DNA from 3 places in the Paenibacillus sp. NRS-1781 genome. Region 2 is predicted to be linked to each of the others. Evidence: riboswitches for the same ligand, from Rfam matches in the RefSeq annotation. Region 2 holds a riboswitch; each other region holds the start of a gene.
The links. Region 2 has a riboswitch for glycine ahead of gcvT (glycine cleavage system aminomethyltransferase GcvT). Riboswitches for the same ligand answer to the same signal wherever they lie in the genome.
Positions count from the first base shown of each region.

Region 1 (6,898 bases), on a different contig from region 2:
GACCTCCATCATCATTTCCACTCCATATTCCTGTAACTAGCAACGTAAACCCTGTCAGATTACAAATAATCATCGTATCGATAAATACGCCTGTCATGGATATTAGCCCTTGCTCCGCAGGCCATTTGGTTTTGGCAGCTGCGGCTGCAATTGGTGCACTGCCCAGTCCGGCCTCATTGGCAAAAATACCTCTGGCTACCCCGCTTCGCATCGCCAGCATAATCGTGGCTCCGGCAAAACCACCAGTCGCGGATGTGGTCGAGAAAGCCCCTTGCAATACTAAAGCGATCGCATGAGGCAGCTCTCCTGCAAACTTAATGAGAACGATTAAACAAACTACGATATAGAGCCCCGACATGAATGGAACGATCTTTGTGGATACCTTGGCAATACTTTTGAGTCCTCCAATCGTTACAACAGCCGTTAACACGGAAATAACGATTGCTGTAACTACTGTTGGTATTCCAAAGCTACTTTCCGTAGAAGAAACGATAGCCTTTACTTGCGGAAAAGTACCGATTCCAAATAGCGCTACAAGAATACCAGAAAAGGCAAACAACATCGCCAGCGGCTTGAAACGGCGGCCAAGCCCTTTTTCAATATAATACATGGGTCCACCCGAAAATTGTCCGTTCCGGTCTTTAACACGGTATTTAACGGATAATAATCCTTCCGCGTATTTGGTTGCCATTCCGAAAAAAGCTGCAACCAACATCCAAAATAATGAGCCGGGTCCACCCAGTTTGATCGCAGTCGCAACGCCAACGATACTTCCTGTACCTACAGTAGCTGCGAGTGCTGTACTCAATGCTCCAAAGCTACTGACATCCCCGCTGCCTTCATCCGGCGCTTTACCAATTAGCTTGAGCGCCAGGGGCAATCGAACAACCTGAAGTAGCTTCAGACGGATCGTTAGCCACAACCCAGTGCCCATGACGAGAATTAGAAGCGGCGCTCCCCACATCCAGCTGTCAATCATTTCTAGCACATGTACCAAATTCATTTCAACCCGCTCCTCTAGCATATTAAAAAACAAAAAAGAGTCAAATCCGCTGATTCGACTCCTGGAGAGGTTAAAGGCACGAAAAAATACAACCATCTTGTGCAGGATTCAGCCACTAACAGCTCATAAAAAAGCCTAGGGCATCCCCTGTCACAGGTTATTCGCGTCTCTGTCCTTTTGCCTGAGAGTTTAAGCAGATGATATCTGCGGTGCACCTTCGGCGCCCAATTAAGGGTCTCTCCAGAGTTCTGTCCGTTTACGGTCCCGCTTGTTGCTGTAATCAGCCCAAGCACCTGAGAGTTTTGCCCCTTCGGTCGGAACTTACGTTCCATCTCCCGCAAACATCAACCAGACATATGAAATTGTTTTTATTATACAGAAAACTTTCAGCTTTTTACAAGTGAAAAATTTGTGAAGGTGTTTCGTTTTTTTAGGACGAGCCTATAAAATAAGGGCGGACTTGGCCGAATTCATCCTCATGATGTTCTCAGCCGCACCCACCCCCAGACCATATTGGGTTATATTCAGTTAACTTGGATTACAGTTCTTCTCCGTTAGTGACAATTACATTTTTGTACCAGTCAAAAGAGTCCTTCTTGGAGCGCTTCAGTGTTCCGTTACCGTCATCGTCCATATCAACATAAATAAATCCGTAACGCTTGGACATTTCGGAAGTAGACATACTCACAAGGTCGATAGGCCCCCAACTGGTGTAACCAATCAAATCCACACCGTCCGTAATCGCTTCCTTCATTTGGGCAATATGCTGGCGCAAATAATCAATGCGATACGTGTCGTGAATGGAGCCGTCTTCTTCCACCTTGTCATATGCACCCAAGCCGTTTTCCACGATGAACAGCGGCTTTTGATAGCGGTCATATAATGTGTTCAGCGTAACACGCAGGCCGATCGGATCAATCTGCCAGCCCCAGTCAGAGGATTGCAAATACGGATTTTTCACGCCTCCAATCAGGTTCCCCGCTGCCTTCTCACCTTCCGGACCTGCCGAGACAGTCAAGGTCATGTAATAGCTGAATGAGATGTAATCGACCGTGTTGTTTTTCAGAATCTCGGCATCGCCGGGTTCTGTGTGCAAAACAATATTATTTTCTTCAAAATAACGGTTCATATAATTTGAATATTCCCCACGGGCATGTACATCCGTAAAGAACAGATTCATCTGGTTTTCATGCTGACTTTTCAGCACATCCTCCGGGTTACACGTATGTGCATAGCTTTCCATACGAGCCAGCATACAGCCGATTTGAGAGCCAGGAATAATCTCATGTCCTCGTTTTGTCGCCAATGCGCTCGCCACAAACTGGTGATGCAGGGCTTGATAGATGGCTTGTTGCTTGTTATCTACACGGTCAATGACCACACCACCACCTGTGAACGGACTCATCGTCATCACATTGATCTCATTAAAAGTCAGCCAGTACTTCACTTTATCCTTATAACGTGTAAACACCGTTTCGGCATAATTGACGTAGTGTTGTACCACTTCACGACCAAGCCAGCCATTATATTTCTGTGTCAGACCTAGCGGTGTTTCGTAATGGGACAATGTCACCAGTGGCTCTATCCCATACTTACGCAGCTCGTCAAATACATTATCGTAAAATTGCAGTCCTGCTTCATTCGGCTCCGCATCATCACCATTTTGGAAAATCCGCGACCAGTTAATGGACATGCGGAATACCTTAAAGCCCATTTCCGCAAATAATGCGATATCTTCTTTGTAATGATGAAAAAAGTCCACACCTTCGCGCTTTGGAAAACGGGCATTTACCTTGCCAGCCAAAATGTCTTCAAGTCGCTCGGACGAAATCTCTATAGCATGATCGTTTGTGCGCTCTGCTTTGGGTACATAGGCAATTACGTCCGCACTGGACAATCCTTTTCCATCTACGTCAAAGGCGCCTTCCAATTGGTTGGCTGCGGTTGCCCCGCCCCACAGAAAGTTTTTCGGAAATCCTTTTAATATCTTAGTCATGGGATGAGAGCCTCTTTTCTTTTTTTAGTTATTTTTGTCCATCTTCAAAATAAATGTCATTTTGATAACGCAGCTCATTGCTGATCTTCTGAACCTCAATGCTCAATGACTTCAATTCTTCGTAGCGGTCCTTGTCCTTTTCGGCAATGATCCGATAAAACTCCTGAGCCTCGTAAAACATGAAATGATGCGTTTCCAGAGCACTTACAGTATCTGTTTCCTGAGTACGAACATCCAGAACTGTTACGTCCGTGATACCAGAGACACCACTGGAGATCATAGTGGCCTGGTCCCCGTAAATTTCAACACGGTTGGTGGTTACAGCATTTTTGGCCAGTTGGATCACCAGTGTAAAATCGGGATACGACAGTAGGATCGGGCCGCCCAAATCCACGCCATTCTCATGCTTTTTGGCACAGTACAGGCCTGATGTCGGGGCTCCGAGCAAATCAATGGCAAAATACAGCGAATACACACCCAAATCCATTAATGCACCCCCGCCATAAGACAGAGAAAAGATATTAGGAGTATCTCCTGACAGCAACTGATCATACCGGGAGGAAAATTGCATGGAGTACAAGGTGCCACCCTGGATATTGCCCACGCGCTTCAAGTTGTCCTTAAGGCACAAAAAATTAGGCTCATGGATATGACGAACCGCTTCCAGCAGGTAGCAGCCATTTCGGTTAGCCAACTCGTAAGCCTCCTGCAATTCCTGCTCTGTCAGGCTAATCGGTTTTTCGACAATCGCATGTTTGCCATGCTCCAAAAATAGACGCGCTTGCGCCATGTGCAAGGAATTGGGGGTAGCAATATAAATGGCATCCATATCGGATTGAGCCATTTCTTCCAAACTGTCATACAGCGTAATGTTTTCAAGCTGGCACTCGGCGGCAAAAGCTGCGCCTTTGTCCTTATTTCGAACAAAGAGTGCTGTAATTTCCCAGCCGCCAGCTTCTTTCACGGCTTTAACCCATTCTGTGCTGATCCACCCTGTTCCAATTATTCCAAGCTTCATATTAGCGTAACTCCTTTCTTGATAACGAACCTATCGCCGGAAATCAACGATGGACGGGGAAGGCTGCTTAAAGCCGTTTTCCAATATTTCGATTGTCAGCAAAATGTCCTCGTCCTTAACCAGCTTGGGTGCTCCGTGGACAATGGACTCGTACAACGAGTCATACAATTGCCCATAATCTCCTACTGGCGTAGCAAGTGTTTCCTCGATAGCTTCACTACTGCCGGGCGGCACGTATTTAAGTTTGCCATAGGAAGCGGGATTATCCAGTCCGAAACCTTTCATATCCGGGGTCTTGCCGGCTTTCAGCCAGGTTTCCTGCTGATCATCTCCCCATTTGACGAAGCTGCCCTTCGTGCCGTGAATAGTAAACTGCGGGTAAGGCAGGCACACCACCAGAGAAGTTTTTACAATCACTTTTTTGTCCGGGTAATATAATATAGTTTCATTGTAATCATCAGCGCCATGAGGAGTATATCGCAAGTATTGCCAGAATAATACCACAACATGAGGAACGTTTTTTTGAAATGCATCGACAGATGCTATAAACTAGACGTAATGCCCTCATAAGCATCCTAAACGTTGTAACGCGTATCATGTCAAATATTTTTCATATGTGAGGAGAAGCAGCATGTCGAATCTTGATCAAATTGCCAAACTGGCGGGCTTTTCCAAAGCTACGGTATCCAGAGTGTTAAACAAGTCCCCCCATGTGAGCCAGGAGACGAGAAGCAAGATTTTGAAAATCATGCAGGAGCTGGATTACGTTCCCAATCGGAACGCCGTTTCCTTATCCAAGGGTCAGACCCTTCAAATTGGCATCATCACTTCAACCATTAATGAAATTGTTCTCGCATTTCTGAACAGCTTTGTAGAGGTAGCGGCCCAGTACGAATTTCAAACGATTATTTATACTTCGGAAGAAGATAAGAAGAAAGAGCTTCAGGCCTTCGAAGATCTAAAAAGAAAAAGAGTTGATGCGCTGGTCATCATTTCCTGTGTAAATGATACCGATTTGTTAAGCACTTATTGCAAGTATGGCCCGATTGTGTCGTGGCAACGAATGGATCATACCGATATTCGCTCCGTCGCCATGGACCAGTACGAAGGGTACATGCTGGCGCTAAAACACTTGATACAAAAAGGCTATACTCGTATAGCCAATGCCTTTGGCCGCCCAAGCAGCATCAACACCCACAGCAGACAACGATCCTATGCGTATATCATGGAGCAGCATAATCTTCCTGTATTGCAGCATTGGAATCAATCTTCCATCTATAACATCCGTGATGGCGAACAGGTGGTGCGTGATTTGTTACAATATCGGGACGAATTCCCACAGGCTATTCTGTGCTCCAACGATTATGTGGCGGTTGGTATTTTCTGCGAAGCCCGCAGACAACTGCTGAGCGTGCCGGAAGATCTGGCGATCGTCGGGTTTGATAACACGGAGCTCTCGCATACGATGGGGATTACAACCGTTCAGAATCCAATTGAGGCTCAGGCACAAAATGCCTTTTACATGCTTTCCCCTCAGCTCCTAGGTCGCCAAATGGAACTGCACCACCTGCAATACAGCCTCATTGAACGCACAACTACATAGCGTAACGCTTACCTGGGGCTAGGCGAAATGACCTGTGTTTGTAATGTTTTTTGTCGAATAAGAATAAAATATGTTGAAATCGCTTTATATTGTGCTACAATAGCACTATATAAAGGATTGTGACCGGTAATGCGGGCAATGCCTGAGTTCAATTGAGTGCTATTGCTAACAATAGTGTTGAATTGTGCTTAGGCATTTTTTATTGCTAAAGGATGGGAGGAGGAACTTCAATGATTATTGAGAAAGTACTCAATAACAACGTCCTGTTGACTAAAAACGACAAAGGCAAAGAGGTCATCGTGATGGGAAGAGGCATTTCCTTCAAAAAGGTGGCTGGAGACCAAGTCGATGATGATAAAATAGATAAGATTTTCATGTTAAATGAAAACGAGTTCACGGCCAAGCTTACCGAGCTGCTAAACGATATTCCCGTATCTCATCTGGAGGTCGTGAATGAAATCGTAACCCATGCAATGGAAGTGCTCGATACGGAATTAAGCGATAATATTTATTTAACGCTGACCGATCATATTCATTTTGCGATACAGCGTCAAGAAAAAGGGCTCGCGCTCCAAAACGCGATGCTGTATGAGATTAAGCGCTTTTACAAGAAAGAATATGAGGTTGGGCTGGAAGCTTTGCGAAAAATTGAAAATACGCTTGGAGTGAAACTGGGCGAAGACGAAGCGGGCTTTATCGCATTGCATATGGTGAATGCTCGGATCGACGGTAACGAAATGAAGTCTACGCTGAAAATGACCGAGATTGTTCAACATATATTGAATATTATTACGTATCATTACGGTATTGTGCTGGATGAGTCCTCTTTTAGCTATTCGAGATTTTTGACGCATTTGCAATATTTTGCGATGCGGGTGATTCGTAAAGAGGTCATTCACAGTGGAGAAGAATTTTTGTACAACCAGGTAAAACAGACGTATACCGAAGCTTTCGCTTGTGCGCAAAAGATCAATGAATATCTGGAAAAAACATACGATCAATATTTAAGCAAGGACGAATATGTATATCTGACCATTCATATTCATCGAGTGACCGAGCGGAATAACATTGCCAAGTAACAAGTCGAATCATAAATCTGGCTAAAAACTTCATACCCTCATCGTTCATGGATTGTGACTGGTAAGGCAGGCAAAACCTAAACTGATGGTGAAATCGGCGTTTCCTCTATGGAGAGGGTGCGTTGTTTTTACCACGAGTTTAGGTTTTTCTTGTTTACAAGGTTAAAAAGATGCACGCCGGCGCATCTTAGCAACATGA
Region 1 covers NZ_JBITPI010000076.1:21,209-28,106, reverse strand. The annotation lists gene ACIFO6_RS22845 (alanine/glycine:cation symporter family protein) at 1-1,003, opposite strand, end outside; glycine riboswitch at 1,163-1,257, opposite strand; glycine riboswitch at 1,275-1,351, opposite strand; gene ACIFO6_RS22840 (glycoside hydrolase family 1 protein) at 1,542-2,999, opposite strand; gene ACIFO6_RS22835 (Gfo/Idh/MocA family protein) at 3,028-4,017, opposite strand; gene ACIFO6_RS22830 (Gfo/Idh/MocA family oxidoreductase) at 4,048-4,521, opposite strand; gene ACIFO6_RS22825 (LacI family DNA-binding transcriptional regulator) at 4,649-5,620, shown strand; gene licT (BglG family transcription antiterminator LicT) at 5,851-6,699, shown strand.
Region 1: another riboswitch for glycine. It lies ahead of ACIFO6_RS22845 (alanine/glycine:cation symporter family protein); the one in region 2 lies ahead of gcvT (glycine cleavage system aminomethyltransferase GcvT).

Region 2 (6,898 bases):
TAAGCGAAGGCGAAGGCTGGCGAATATAGTGGCTACGCGTATGAAACAAAGCAATGGAGGTATCAGGAATAACCTGACTCCCCTGGCGTTCTCTTTCCATGAGCTGTGCAGCAATGGCAGAAGGCTCTGTAACGTTCCCCTGTCCCGCCTCCAGCATGCAGATAGCCTGTACGGTAGCCTGCATATCCATCCCCTGATTTTCCAGCGTATACACTTGAAATTGCTGTACAATGTGTACAATTTCCTCGAGACTTTTTCGCAGCCCGGTGAGCCACTCCATGCCCTGACCGGGCTGGACGGCCTGCTCCTGCTGCTGATCATTGGGATCCTTGAGTGTAATATGCTGGATAAAATGTCGCAGACGGTCACTCTCCTCCTGCGTCAGCAGCGGGCTGATCTTGAGATAGCGATCTGGTTCCAGCGGTAGCTCCACCGTCGAAATGATCAGATCATAATCCTCTTTAGGAATCCGCGCCGCCTCGTACCATGAGGCCCTATCCACGATTTTGATCTGTGGCAGCTCCTTGGCGAGCCTTGTTGCCAGCAGCCTGGATGATCCAATGCCGCTCGTGCAGACGACGATGGCCCGCACCTCCCGCCGCAATTGTCGCAGCCGCTCCAGCGAAGCGCCGAAATGCATGACGAGAAATCCGATCTCTTCATCCGGCACTTCCATTTCTGTCATGTCCGCCGCAGCCTTCTTCACCGAGTCGAACAAGCTGCCGTAATCCTTGCGGATTTGCTGGAGCAGGGGATTACGGATGGATCTGCCTTCCTTCAAACGTTTGAGTACCGGAGCCATATGGGCAATCAGTCCTTCACGCAGAACACGATCCTCTGCCAATGGCGTGTCTGTCTCTTCCTCTACACGACGAATCAACTCATGAACCGACTCCAGCAGTACGAGATCATCCAGCGGCAGCAGCCGGGTAGAATGATCCTCGGCATCACGGAACAGCAGTCTGAAATAAGATCGTTCCGGCTCTGGAAAATCAATATCCAGCGCCTCTGACAATTCCGTGCATATGCGTTCCACCATAGCTGTGCGCAGCATGATATTCTCATCCGAATCTGTTTTGGAATACGAGAGACGATGATCCACAACGTATCCGAGCCGCAGACGTGCCAGCGAAACGCAAATTTGAATCAACAGCTCCATATATTTGCTTTCCACCCTGTTTTTCAGCCATTTCTCATGGGGCTGCCAGAGGGAATTTTCCACGGTCAGCAGGTTCTCTCTGCCAATCATCTCCAGCAACTTGTCAGCGACACGTGTCACAGGACGAAGCTCCTCCCGGCTGGAAAACAGATCCGATTCATCCAAATACTCTAGAGCCAGCTCGGAAATCGCCCGTCTTTTGTCCGTCTCCCGGCCTGTAATCTCGACGCCGTACCCGCGTCTGCGCACAAGCACGAGTCCCCGTTCCACGATCCAGCCTTGCAATTCGTCCAGATCATGACTGACCGTAGTTACTGCGACCTTCAAATCAGCAGCCAGCGCCAGCAGCTTGATCGGCTCCTGTGTATCCAGCAGCATACAGAGAACCACGATCTTTCTTTCCTCAGCCGAATATTCGTCCGACTTCGTATGCATCAATTGCTCCCGCAGACATACAAGCTGAGCCGGGTCGGCATCCACATAGATACCAATCCCTGATTTTTTCTCCAGCTTTACCGCATGAGCCGCTAACCAATGCTCGACTGCACTGAGCTCCCGGTGAACCGTCCTTGTGCTGACATTAATCTTCGTGGCAATTTCCCCGGCTGTTACCTCTTGGGACTGCTCCAGAAGATATTCCACGATGTCACGTTGTCGTTTCGTAATATTCATAAACGCATACCGTTCCTTCCCAAGCTCATCCCTTCCGCAGAACATACCTACTGCACACAGGCGGCCTGACTACTACAGGGGATTAAGAATCGGATTTCAGACGTTCCACCAGCGCTTCGTATTCAGGACTTTTCAGGAAATTGTCAATAGAAATGTGCTCAGCATTGGGAGCTACCGTTTTAGCCCGGTCTGTCAACGTTTTTTGCGTAATGACAATATCCGTATCCTGCGGAATCTCACTGATTGCCGTGTTTGTTACCGTAACATCCACACCCGCCTGCTTCATTTTTTTGCGTAAAATCGAGGCGCCCATAGCGCTTGAGCCCATACCTGCATCACAGGAAAAGACGATCTTGTTGACATCTGATTTATCCTTGACCGTTTGAACTTCGGCAATCTTGGCAGCAAGATCAGCTTCGCGGTTATCTTCCGTTACAGCGGCGTTTTCGCTTGCACCTTTGCTTTGAGTCTTCATATCCTTCATACGGGATGCCGCTTCCTCAAGCCCCTCTCCTTTTTGCTTACCTGTCTTGAGTAATACCGCAGCCACAGCAAACGATACGACCGCAGCAGCAATCACACCGCTCAGCATTGGCAAATATCCGCCTTTTGGCGTCATCAGGAAATAAGCGATGATACTACCCGGTGAAGGAGCTGCAACCAGTCCGGCACCTGTCAGCATGAAACAGAACGTTCCCACCATGCCCCCTGCTATAGCAGCAAGAATCAGAATCGGCTTCATCAAAATATAAGGGAAATAAATTTCATGAATCCCGCCGAAAAAGTGAATGATGACCGCGCCGGGAGCCGACGACTTCGCAGAACCTTTACCAAACAGGCAATAGGCCAGCAAAATACCGAGCCCCGGTCCAGGGTTGGATTCAAGCATGAACAAAACGGATTTGCCTGTTCTTGAAGCCTCCTCCAGCGCAATCGGACTCAATACTCCGTGGTTCAGTGCGTTGTTTAGAAATAACACTTTTCCGGGCTCAATAATGAGGTTGACGAGCGGCAAAAGCCCTGCGTTCACGAGGAACTGTACCCCTGCTGACAACACTTGACTGATAATTTGTACAAACGGTCCGATTGCCACATGGGCAAGCAACGCTAAAATCGCCCCGATAATCCCTGCTGAGAAGTTATTGACCAGCATTTCAAACCCTGATTTAACTTTGCCGTCAATCGCTTTGTCGAATTTCTTCAATATCCATGCAGCCAGCGGACCCGCTACCATCGCGCCGAGGAACATCGGAATGTCCGCCCCGACAATGACACCCATCGTCATAATGGCCCCGATCACACCTCCGCGCTGTCCGTGAATCATGGTGCCACCCGTATAACCGATCAGCAGTGGCAGCAAATAATTTTTCATCGGATCAACCAGTTGTGCAAAACCCTCATTCGGAAACCATCCGGTCGGAATAAAGAGTGCCGTGATCAATCCCCACGCGATAAAGGCCCCCATATTGGGCATAACCATACCACTGAGAAAACGGCCAAAACGCTGTACGGCAACGCGCGCGCCTCCGTTTGAATTGGACTTTGCGTCCACTGTGCTCATATTCATATCCTCCTTATAGGTAAAAAGCATCACTACCTTTTCTTAAAATTCATACTAAATGACAACGCTATCTTCATCAACGAAATGAAAACGTACTTTCGTCATGAACATTGATGACAACATTTAAATTTAAGGTAAACAGGCGCGAAATCCTTCTGCATAATTCCTCTTAATATGGCCTGTAACATGAGTGTTTAGTCGAAAAACCATCCTGTCATCAGTACAATTTATGTATGAGATCTATCCTCTAAAAAAGATAAAAGAACGTAATTACGCTTTCCAAAAAAGACAGCAAAAAATAGCCGCTATGCCCAATCATCGCGACTATTTTTATACAAAACAGAGCGGACAAACGCCACTCTTATTCAGTTATCCAACCTAATTTGCCCCATTATTACTCATTGGCAGTCAATTGCTCGTACTGATCCGCAGACAGCAGCTTGCTTAGTGCTTTCTCTACATCTTCTCCAAGCTCCACTTCGATCATCCAGCCTTTTTCATAGGGAGACTCGTTCACCAGCTCAGGCGTGCTTTCCAGCGCTTCATTCACCTTCAACACCGTTCCCGTCACCGGAGCGAACAGGTCGGATACTGTCTTTACCGATTCAATAGTACCAATCTCTGCCCCCTGCTCAATCGTTGCTCCCTCCCCAGGCAGCTCCACAAAAACGATATCCCCCAGTTGATGCTGTGCAAAGTCCGTAATACCGATTCGTACCGTTCCATCCTCTGTGCGCTGAACCCACTCGTGTTCCTCTGTGTACCACAATTGCTGCTTCACTTCACTCATCCTGCTCCGCCTCGCTTCCATATGGATTACATCGTTTCGCCTACCCGTCTGTGACAGGTTAAGATTATGACAACAAGAACTCTCATGTCAATAATACTAACAAAAATATTTCACATTTCTCCATATATCGTTCTAACTAAAAATACGACAGGATATAACAAACGCTTACATAACCTTATTTATGAATAAAATGTTTTTAATAATGTTTTTCATGACATTTTTGTTGACATTTCGAATAAATTTGCGTATTAATGGGTTATAACAAGTGCTTTTGGAAATACCCGATAACTGTAAACGCGGATGAACGTGGAGGGAGAGACTGCCAAAACTCGCTAGCTGTTGCCGCCTGTGAAAACAAGGTAGCCAGCGAGTGGAATCAAGCTGTTACCGGCAGGGCCGGATGACGTTTAGCTGATCCAAGGGCAGCGCCGAAGGAGTAAACCTGCACCGCAGGTGAATCTCTCAGGCAAAAGGACCTCTGCCGGACGCATCTCTGGAGAGCATTCGCCATACAGGCGGATCACCCAAGGGGAAACCTGGTACGCACCGGGGTAACTCTCAGGTATCAAGGACAGAGCTGAAAAAAAGTGTGTGGACTGCGGTCCATACGTTTTTTTCGGCCTGTCTTTTTTGTTTAGCTGATCACACTGGATAGGAGTGAAAAAATGACTAACTTGCGAAAAACGCCGCTGTATTCCTCCTACGGCACGCTGCCGGGGGTTCGTTGCATTGATTTTGGCGGCTGGGAGCTGCCTGTACAGTTCAGTGGCATTCAAAAGGAGCATGAGGCCGTCCGACAACGTGCGGGAATGTTCGATGTATCGCATATGGGTGAATTCTTGGTCGAAGGCCAGGAAGCCGAAGCATTTCTGCAACAGGTGACGACGAACGATGTCAGTCAGTTGGAGCCAGGTCAGGCCCAATACTCTCTCCTGTGTTACCCGGATGGAGGTGTAGTAGACGACCTGCTTGTTTACTGTAAAGGGTCGGAGCGTTACATGCTCGTTGTGAATGCCTCCAATATCGACAAGGATTGGGATTGGCTGCTTCGCCATGCTCCTGCATCCGTTCATCTGGAAAACGTATCAGATGCGTTAGCACTGCTGGCGTTGCAAGGACCTGAAGCTGCTCGTATTACCGCAGCCGTGACAGACGTGGACATTACGAATCTGGCATCCTTCCGATTCCGTGAGGATGTGCAATTGTTCGGGGCAAAAGCGCTCGTCTCCCGCACCGGGTACACGGGTGAAGACGGTTTTGAATTTTATGTGCCCGCTGTGGATGCACCGGCAGTGTGGGACGGATTGCTTCGCATCGGTGAGCCGCATGGTCTGGTTCCCGCCGGACTTGGGGCCAGGGATACGCTGCGCTTCGAGGCACGGCTGCCGCTGTACGGACAGGAGTTGTCCGCTACCATTTCCCCACTGGAAGCTGGTTTAGGCTTCTTCGTCAAGCTGAATAAGGGGGATTTTATCGGGAGAGAGGCCCTGCAACGTCAGAAAGAACAAGGTATTCCACGCAAGCTGATCGGACTGGAAATGCTCGACCGCGGCATCCCACGTGCCCATTATCCCGTTTTTGCGGAAGGACAGCACATTGGCGAGGTCACAACGGGAACCCAGTCGCCCACCTTAAAGCGTAATCTGGGTTTGGCTCTAGTGGACAGTCGTTTCAGTTCCCTATCCACACCGTTGGAGGTCGAGATTCGTGGCAAGCGCCTGCGCGCCGAGGTGGTAGCAGCGCCCTTTTATAAACGTCCACGCTGATTTAATACTATAACTATCGTGATCCATTACTAACGCTGCCCCGTTCGCAATCGTTTATTAATCATTTGTTAATCGTTCTACGTTTTTACGATTTTGTTGGTTGAAAGGAGCCAGACCCAATGAAACAGCATCGCTATCTTCCCATGACTGAACAGGATCAAGCCGAAATGCTACGCGCGGTCGGCGCATCGTCTATCGACGATTTATTCAGCGATATTCCTGAGGCGATCCGGTATAAGGGGGAGCTGCCCCTGTCTTCTCGGTTAGACGAAAGAGCCTTAACCCGCCACTTATCAGGACTGGCCGGGCAAAATGCCAATACAGACACGCACGCCAGCTTTCTCGGCGCAGGGATTTACGATCATCATATTCCATCCGTTATCCAGCATATCACTTCACGCTCGGAATTTTATACGGCCTACACTCCCTATCAACCGGAGGTAAGCCAGGGCGAGCTGCAAGCCATCTTCGAATTCCAATCGTATATATGCGAATTAACAGGCATGGCTGTAGCCAATGCCAGTATGTATGATGGAGCGACTGCGCTGGCAGAAGCAGGCTCATTGGCCGCCGCTGCCACCCGCCGCAAGCAGCTCATCGTATCGCGGACCGTCCATCCAGAGGCACGCCAGGTGCTAGCCGCCTATGCGCGCGGGCTGGATTTGGATATCGTGGAAATCGGCTGTGCAGATGGTGTAACCGACATGAAAGCATTAGCGACAGCCATATCGGAACAGACGGCGGCTGTTTTGGTCCAAAGCCCTAATTTTTTCGGGGCCGTAGAAAATCTGAAGCCGATGGCTGACCTGATCCATGCGCACAAGGGTCTTATGGTCGTCAGCGCCAATCCGCTGGCGTTAGGCCTGCTGGAAGCACCCGACAAGCAGGGTGCGGATATTGTCGTAGGAGACGCGCAGCCGCTTGGCATCTCCTCCTCCCTCGGCGGCCCG
Region 2 covers NZ_JBITPI010000006.1:87,075-93,972, reverse strand. The annotation lists gene ACIFO6_RS02165 (BglG family transcription antiterminator) at 1-1,831, opposite strand, end outside; gene ACIFO6_RS02160 (PTS mannitol transporter subunit IICB) at 1,914-3,392, opposite strand; gene gcvH (glycine cleavage system protein GcvH) at 3,787-4,182, opposite strand; glycine riboswitch at 4,483-4,670, shown strand; glycine riboswitch at 4,671-4,767, shown strand; gene gcvT (glycine cleavage system aminomethyltransferase GcvT) at 4,848-5,948, shown strand; gene gcvPA (aminomethyl-transferring glycine dehydrogenase subunit GcvPA) at 6,068-6,898, shown strand, end outside.

Region 3 (6,898 bases), on a different contig from region 2:
CTTCCTTTACCCTAAATTCCTTCTCCCCTACTGTAAAACATAACGTTGCTTTTGTCACGTTTCTCCCTTGGAATGTCGAAGGAGATTATTTTATGTCAAATTTAATAACATTAATTTGTGCATGCATGCTCATCTACATATGAAAATATCGATTCACTCATGAATAATTACATAAAAATATATTTTGAGTGAAGTTTTATGACATAAAATCTTGTTTTTCATTGTAAGCTTATAGTATCATGAGAGAAAATTTTGAAATTTTGATAGAGCTTTATCATGCCAGCCAATCTACCAAGCTATGTATCCAAGCCTGAAAGGGGTGAGCCTTCTGATCCAGTTTCGCAACGTCAACAAGCATTTTGGTCACTTCCATGTACTTAAAGACATCAATCTTCAGATTAAGGAGGGCGAGGTCGTCGTGATCATCGGACCCTCCGGCTCGGGTAAAAGCACCCTGCTACGCTGCATCAACCGTTTGGAAACCATATCGGACGGGGAGCTGATCGTCAACGAGATACCTGTACATGACAAAAAGATTGATATTAACGCGTTCCGGCGCAATATCGGTATGGTATTTCAGCATTTCAATTTGTATCCCCATAAAAAGGTAATTGAGAACATTGTACTCGCACCCATGAAGGTGCTGGGGATCTCGAAGAAAGAGGCTATCCAAACAGCCATCACCTATTTGAAGCGTGTTGGAATCGAGGAAAAAGCACAGAGCTACCCCGCCCAATTGTCCGGGGGACAGCAGCAACGGGTTGCTATCGCCCGTGGCCTCGCTATGAATCCAAAGATCATGCTGTTTGACGAGCCTACCTCCGCTCTGGATCCCGAAACCATCGGAGAGGTACTGGATGTTATGCGTTCGCTCGCCCATCAGGGCATCACCATGGTCATAGTGACTCATGAAATGGGCTTTGCCCGTGAAGTAGCGGATCGCGTCATTTTCATGGACAAAGGACAGATTTTAGAAGACAGTCAGCCTGCCGAGTTTTTTCAGAATCCGGGTGAAGAGCGGGCGCGCCTGTTCCTGAGCCGTCTGATTCACCATTAAACAGACCTTTAATCGAAAGGAGATTGTTCAAATGAGAAAAAGATATTCATGGAGTGCCCTTATGCTGCTTACGCTGTCCTGTCTACTCGTTTTGGCTGGCTGTGGAGGCAAGCAAGGAACGGCAACGTCGGGGAATGAGGCGGCGGCAGCCAACGGGCTGGAAGCCATCAAGCAACGTGGCAAGCTGGTTGTTGGGGTGAAATACGACACCAAGCTGTTCGGTCTGAAAGACCCGGCTAGCGGGAAAGTAGAAGGCTTTGATATCGACATTGCCAAGGCGGTAGCCAAACATATTTTTGGAGACGAAACCAAGCTTGAATTGAAGGAAGTCACGTCCAAGACACGAATCACCTTGCTGCAAAACGGAGACATCGACGCCATTATCGCAACCATGACCATTTCGGACGAACGTAAAAAGCAGGTCGATTTCAGCGACGTCTACTTTAACGCCGGGCAATCCCTGCTCGTGAAAAAAGGAAGCCCGATTACCGGTCTGGAGTCCCTGACCCCGGCTACCAAGGTACTCGCAGTTAAAGGCTCCACCTCCGCCAAAAATATCCGCGAAAAAGCACCCAAAGCGACTATACTGGAGTTCGAAAACTACCAGGATGCATTCAACGCACTCAAGGCAGGTCAAGGTCAGACGTTGACCACCGATAACTCTATTCTGCTCGGCATGCAACAGCAAGATCCGAATTACACCCTCGTAGGCGGAAACTTCACTGAGGAACCTTACGGCATTGCGGTGAAGAAGGGACAAACGGAATTGCTGCAAGCCATTAACGATACGCTCAAGGAGCTGAAAAGCAACAGTGAATACGATAAGCTCCACGAGCAATGGCTTGGGGTTAAACCCGAATAATGGGGGTGTCATCCGCAGATGCTTACTTTTGATATCAACGTACTTTTCGACCATAGCGACCGCTTCATAGAAGGCTTGCTTCATACCGTTCAAGCCAGTGTCATTGCCTTGATCGGAAGCTTTATTCTGGGAGCGATCATCGCCATCCTCCGAATCGCTCCCTTTCAATGGATGAACTGGATTGGCACCGTCTACGTAGAGGTCATTCGTAATATCCCGTTGCTGATCGTTGTATTGTTTTTTTATCTGGGACTTCCTACTTTGGGTGTTCCTTTGGATGGTTTTGTGTCTGGAACGCTTGGCTTGACCGTATACACCGCCTCCTTTATTGCAGAAGCGATACGTGCCGGCATCCAGTCTGTATCAAAGGGGCAATTCGAAGCCGCACGCTCCTCCGGGCTGAGCTACAACCAGACGATGATCAGTATTATTTTGCCACAAGCGATTAAAATTGTACTGCCTGCGATTGGCAACCAGTTCATCAATCTGGTCAAAAACTCTTCCGTACTGGCCATAGTAGCGGGACTGGACCTGATGTATTATTCGGATCTGATTAACTCGGATACCTTTATGCCCATCACCGTCTATGCCATCACAGCGTTGCTATACCTTACCTTGACGGTTCCACTTAGCTTTCTTGTCCTGTATATGGAACGTCGTCTGTCCAAAACATCCTGAGGAGGGAAGCCCGTATGGATTTCAGCGGCTTGTTTGTATGGCCTAATGTGCGTTTTATACTGGAGGGCTTCCTGCTAACGCTGGAGGTCTCCGTTTATTCCATCATATTCAGCTTCGTGCTTGGTATCGTGTTTGGAATCCTGCGCTATACGCGTTTACCTGTCATTTCACAAGTAGCGGCCTTTTTAATCGATCTGATTCGCAATCTTCCGTTATTGCTCATTATCTTCTTCATCGGTATGGTCTTACCGTCCATCGGCCTGTCCATTTCGCTCAAATGGGCAGCTATTACGGGCCTGTCGATCTTTGAGGGGGCCATGATCGCCGAGATTGTCCGTAGCGGCTTGAACTCCGTCCATAAAGGACAGATTGAAGCCGCACGGTCCTCCGGGCTGAGCTATTCCAGAACGTTATGGCATATCATTCTGCCACAAGCGCTCCGCCGCATGGTGCCACCTATCGTCAGCCAGTTCATTTCCCTGCTCAAGGATACTTCTCTCGCGGTCATTATCAGTCTGCCGGAGCTGACGCATAACATTCAGATTGTTGGCGGTCAAAATCAGTCCTTCGTCATTCCTGCTCTGCTATTCGCCGCCTTCTTGTACTTCGCTGTTAATTACAGCATGTCGCTGCTTGCACGCAGGCTGGAGGTGCGCACTCATTAGCATTCAGCACGCGTAGCATGATCAGGGCTGCCGCCAGCCTGAACGTTTTGTCAGCACAATGCCAAGGTCCATCCGGTTATCCAGCTCCAGCAAAGTGATACCGATCCGCAAGCTTCCATTGAGGTGCGAAGCTCCTCAATGGAAGCTTGCGCCTGCTGTAGGTCCTTGAGCGCATGAGGGGGTTGACCGTCAGATCCAGATGGTCGACTGCGGGGTAATATTCATCCTTAATGCCAAAAGATACCGTTAACCCTTTGATTTCCAACACCGGCTCGCTACTCAATGTATATGCTTCCTCCATTCTCCATGGTCTTGTCCTGCTTATGCGCACCACGCTTGATGTTAAACCTCTCATGAACATTACACACCGATTTAGTCGGAATAATTTGAACTTATCCTATCACCAGTATATGGATATATCAATTAAGAATAGACTATCACGATCATTGAAAAAACCAACCACAGATTAATTTTCAGCACCAAAAATAACCGGAGATGCAGCTTCTTCCGTACTCATGCCTTTGGCTGGATTGGAATAGGCTCCATGCTTTGGTGCTGAAGCGCTTCTGCTACCGTCAACGCGCCCTCTGCCTTGACCTGGCCGAATGGAACGAAGAGTCCTAAATTATGTAAAATCCCAACCTGTGATTGACACCAGGCATGGCATACATTACGCTTAGGAGGAAATGTTGAACGGTATACGCGAATGAAGATGACGGGAGAGCCTGTCTGGGAATCACATCCCGGCAGCACCGAAGGAGCAAGACGTCAGCACCCGGCTGGCGGATAATCTCTCAGGTCCATGTATCGTCATCTGACGCAACTCTGGAGAGAGCGCAAGCCACCCAAGGGGTAAGGCGGGTATGACACCGTACGAAACTCTCAGGTAACGAGGACAGAGATAAGGGAAATTTCCTTATCCTGTCCTTTTTTGTACTCACATGCTGCGTCAGCATTAGAAGCCGTCACACCCGCGCAAAGGCGCGGCAGCACCATATACTATGGTATTCAAACATACAGGGGGCCACACCATGCGTTTCAAGGATGTATTTTCTATTATCGGTCCGGCTATGACCGGACCCTCCAGCTCACATACCGCTGGCGCGGTGCGGCTCGCACGTGTTGCCCGGCACTGGCTCGGTGTGCAACCTGACCGTACCCGCATGACGCTGTACGGCTCATTTGCCGATACGTACAAGGGACACGGCACAGACCTGGCACTCATTGCCGGACTGCTGAATTACGATACAGACGACTACCGGATTCCAGATGCCGAGCAATGTGCAGAGCAGGCCGGGATGGAAGTAGAGTTGGCTGTCAGCGGACTGCCCGCCCCTCATCCGAATACGGTCCGCTTCGAGCTATGGAAGGGTGAAGATCAACGCACGCTGCTAGGCTCCTCCATCGGCGGCGGAAACATTCATGTTCAGCAGCTCAACGAATTCCGGGTCAACCTAACCGGAGAGCTGCCTACGCTGGTGCTTCTCCACTCGGATAAGCCCGGAACATTGGGCGCGGTGACTTCGGCGCTGGGCGCAGCTGACATTAACATTGCCTACATGCACGTGGATCGCAAAGGCCGGGATGGCGAAGCGCTCACTGCCATTGAAACAGATAGTCCCGCTCCGGCTAAATTAATTGCAGAGCTGCGAGCTTTGCCTCATATGTATGAAATCAAAATGATTAACTTGAAAAAAGGAGCTGAATCCGATGCGGTTTAGCCATCTGCATGAATTAGGTGCCTTGTGCGCCGAGGAATCCACTACGATTGGGCGCATGATGATCAAGGAACAGGTGCAAGAGACGAACACACCAGAGGAAGAAATCCTCCGCCAAATGTCTGATTATTACGAAGTCATGAAGGAAGCCGTTCATCGCGGGCAAACACAGGACACTGTATCCCGCAGCGGATTGACGGGCGGCGACGGCAAACGCCTGACGGAATATTTGCGCGCAGGAGAAACCTGCTCCGGCGATGCCTCGGTACTCGCCATGGCGTATGCCCTCTCCGTATCGGAGGTCAATGCGTCCATGGGTCGCATTGTCGCCACGCCCACCGCAGGCTCATGCGGAGTCATCCCCGGCGTGTTCATCAGCGCGCAGGAGCGATTCGGCTGGGATGACGAGCATATGGTGCGCGGACTGTTCGCCGCTGGAGCGATTGGCTACGTCATCGCCAACAATTCCTTCATCTCCGGTGCGGAGGGAGGCTGTCAGGCCGAGATTGGCTCAGCCATCGGGATGGCCGCAGGGGCCATGGTCGAGCTGCGCGGCGGTACGCCAGACCAGGCCATCCATGCAGTAGGCCTCGCGCTCAAAAACACGCTCGGCCTGATTTGCGACCCCGTCGCCGGACTCGTGGAGATTCCGTGCATCGTGCGCAACGGGCTGGGAGCCGTGACCGCGCTTGCCGCTGCGGATATGGCTCTGGCGGGTGTGCGCAGCGCCATCCCGTCTGACGAAGTCATCGACGTGATGCTCGAAGTCGGCAGCGCGATGCCATCCAAGCACCGCGAGACAGCCAAGGGCGGCCTGGCCCAAACGCCGACCGGCAAGCGTCTGACGGAGTCGCTTACGCGCAACATACCAGCCAAGAAGGATAAGTCATAGCTTCTAAGCGGTAGTGCCACCGAATATCCTTCTTAAAGCAAAGGGGCGTCCCATTGCCATTTCCATGGCTTTTGGGACACCCCTTTTTTCTTACTGTACGTTCACCTGTACCTTCGTCGTTTTTCCTGCATATTTCACGGTAATCACAGCTTTACCTTTACCCTGTGCCTTAATGCTGCCGTCTTTGACTGTGGCAACAATAATTCGGGACGAGGACCAGACTGCCGGCTTGGATACATCCTTCTCCGACTCATCCTTATACGTAGCTGTAGCCGTAACCTTGGCTACCTGTCCTGCTTTCAAATTCAGCGAGACTTCGTCGGTTTGCAGATATTTAAGCGTATCGACATCCACAGGTACGGTGATATATTTCCCGCCAAACTTCGCTTGAATATTGGTTTTACCGTAGCCTACCGCGGTAACCTGGCCCTTTTTGACTGTAGCTACCTTATAATTTAACGTTTTCCATTCGGCTTGGGCCGTAACGTCCTTTTCTTTGCCATCACTGGATTTGACCACAATTGCGATGGTTTTTTGATCTCCGGATTTAAGCGATAGCGCGATAGCATCTGCCTCAATCTGTTGCGCTACATCCACTTCTACTGTAAATGTAATGCTTTGCTTGCCATAAGAAGCTGTAACAGTAGCCTTACCACTGCCATTCGCTTTGATCAAGCCCTCGCTAACCTCGACCACCTTCACACTGCTGGTAGTCCAGGTCGCATCCTTGGTTACATCTGTTTTTGTACCGCCGCTCTTGACGCCTGTTACTTTCAACTGCTTCGTTTCCTGGGCACCCAGCGCAATCACGCGTGTGTCTGTTTCCAAACGGTCTACGAGACCGACTTGTACATTAATAGTCAGCTTTTTGCCATTATAAGTGGCGGTAACAACCGCCTTACCCGCTGCTTTACCCGTAATGGTTCCTTTGGACACCGAAGCAACATCCGCCGCACTTGAAGTCCATTCTGCATCCTGTGTCACATCTTCCTTACGACCATCCGCATACGTAGCGGTCAGAGTAGC
Region 3 covers NZ_JBITPI010000038.1:14,375-21,272, reverse strand. The annotation lists gene ACIFO6_RS14225 (amino acid ABC transporter ATP-binding protein) at 299-1,057, shown strand; gene ACIFO6_RS14220 (transporter substrate-binding domain-containing protein) at 1,089-1,919, shown strand; gene ACIFO6_RS14215 (amino acid ABC transporter permease) at 1,938-2,597, shown strand; gene ACIFO6_RS14210 (amino acid ABC transporter permease) at 2,612-3,262, shown strand; gene ACIFO6_RS14205 (hypothetical protein) at 3,339-3,545, opposite strand; glycine riboswitch at 3,969-4,082, shown strand; gene sdaAB (L-serine ammonia-lyase, iron-sulfur-dependent subunit beta) at 4,294-4,983, shown strand; gene sdaAA (L-serine ammonia-lyase, iron-sulfur-dependent, subunit alpha) at 4,973-5,872, shown strand; gene ACIFO6_RS14190 (Ig-like domain-containing protein) at 5,963-6,898, opposite strand, start outside.
Region 3: another riboswitch for glycine. It lies ahead of sdaAB (L-serine ammonia-lyase, iron-sulfur-dependent subunit beta); the one in region 2 lies ahead of gcvT (glycine cleavage system aminomethyltransferase GcvT).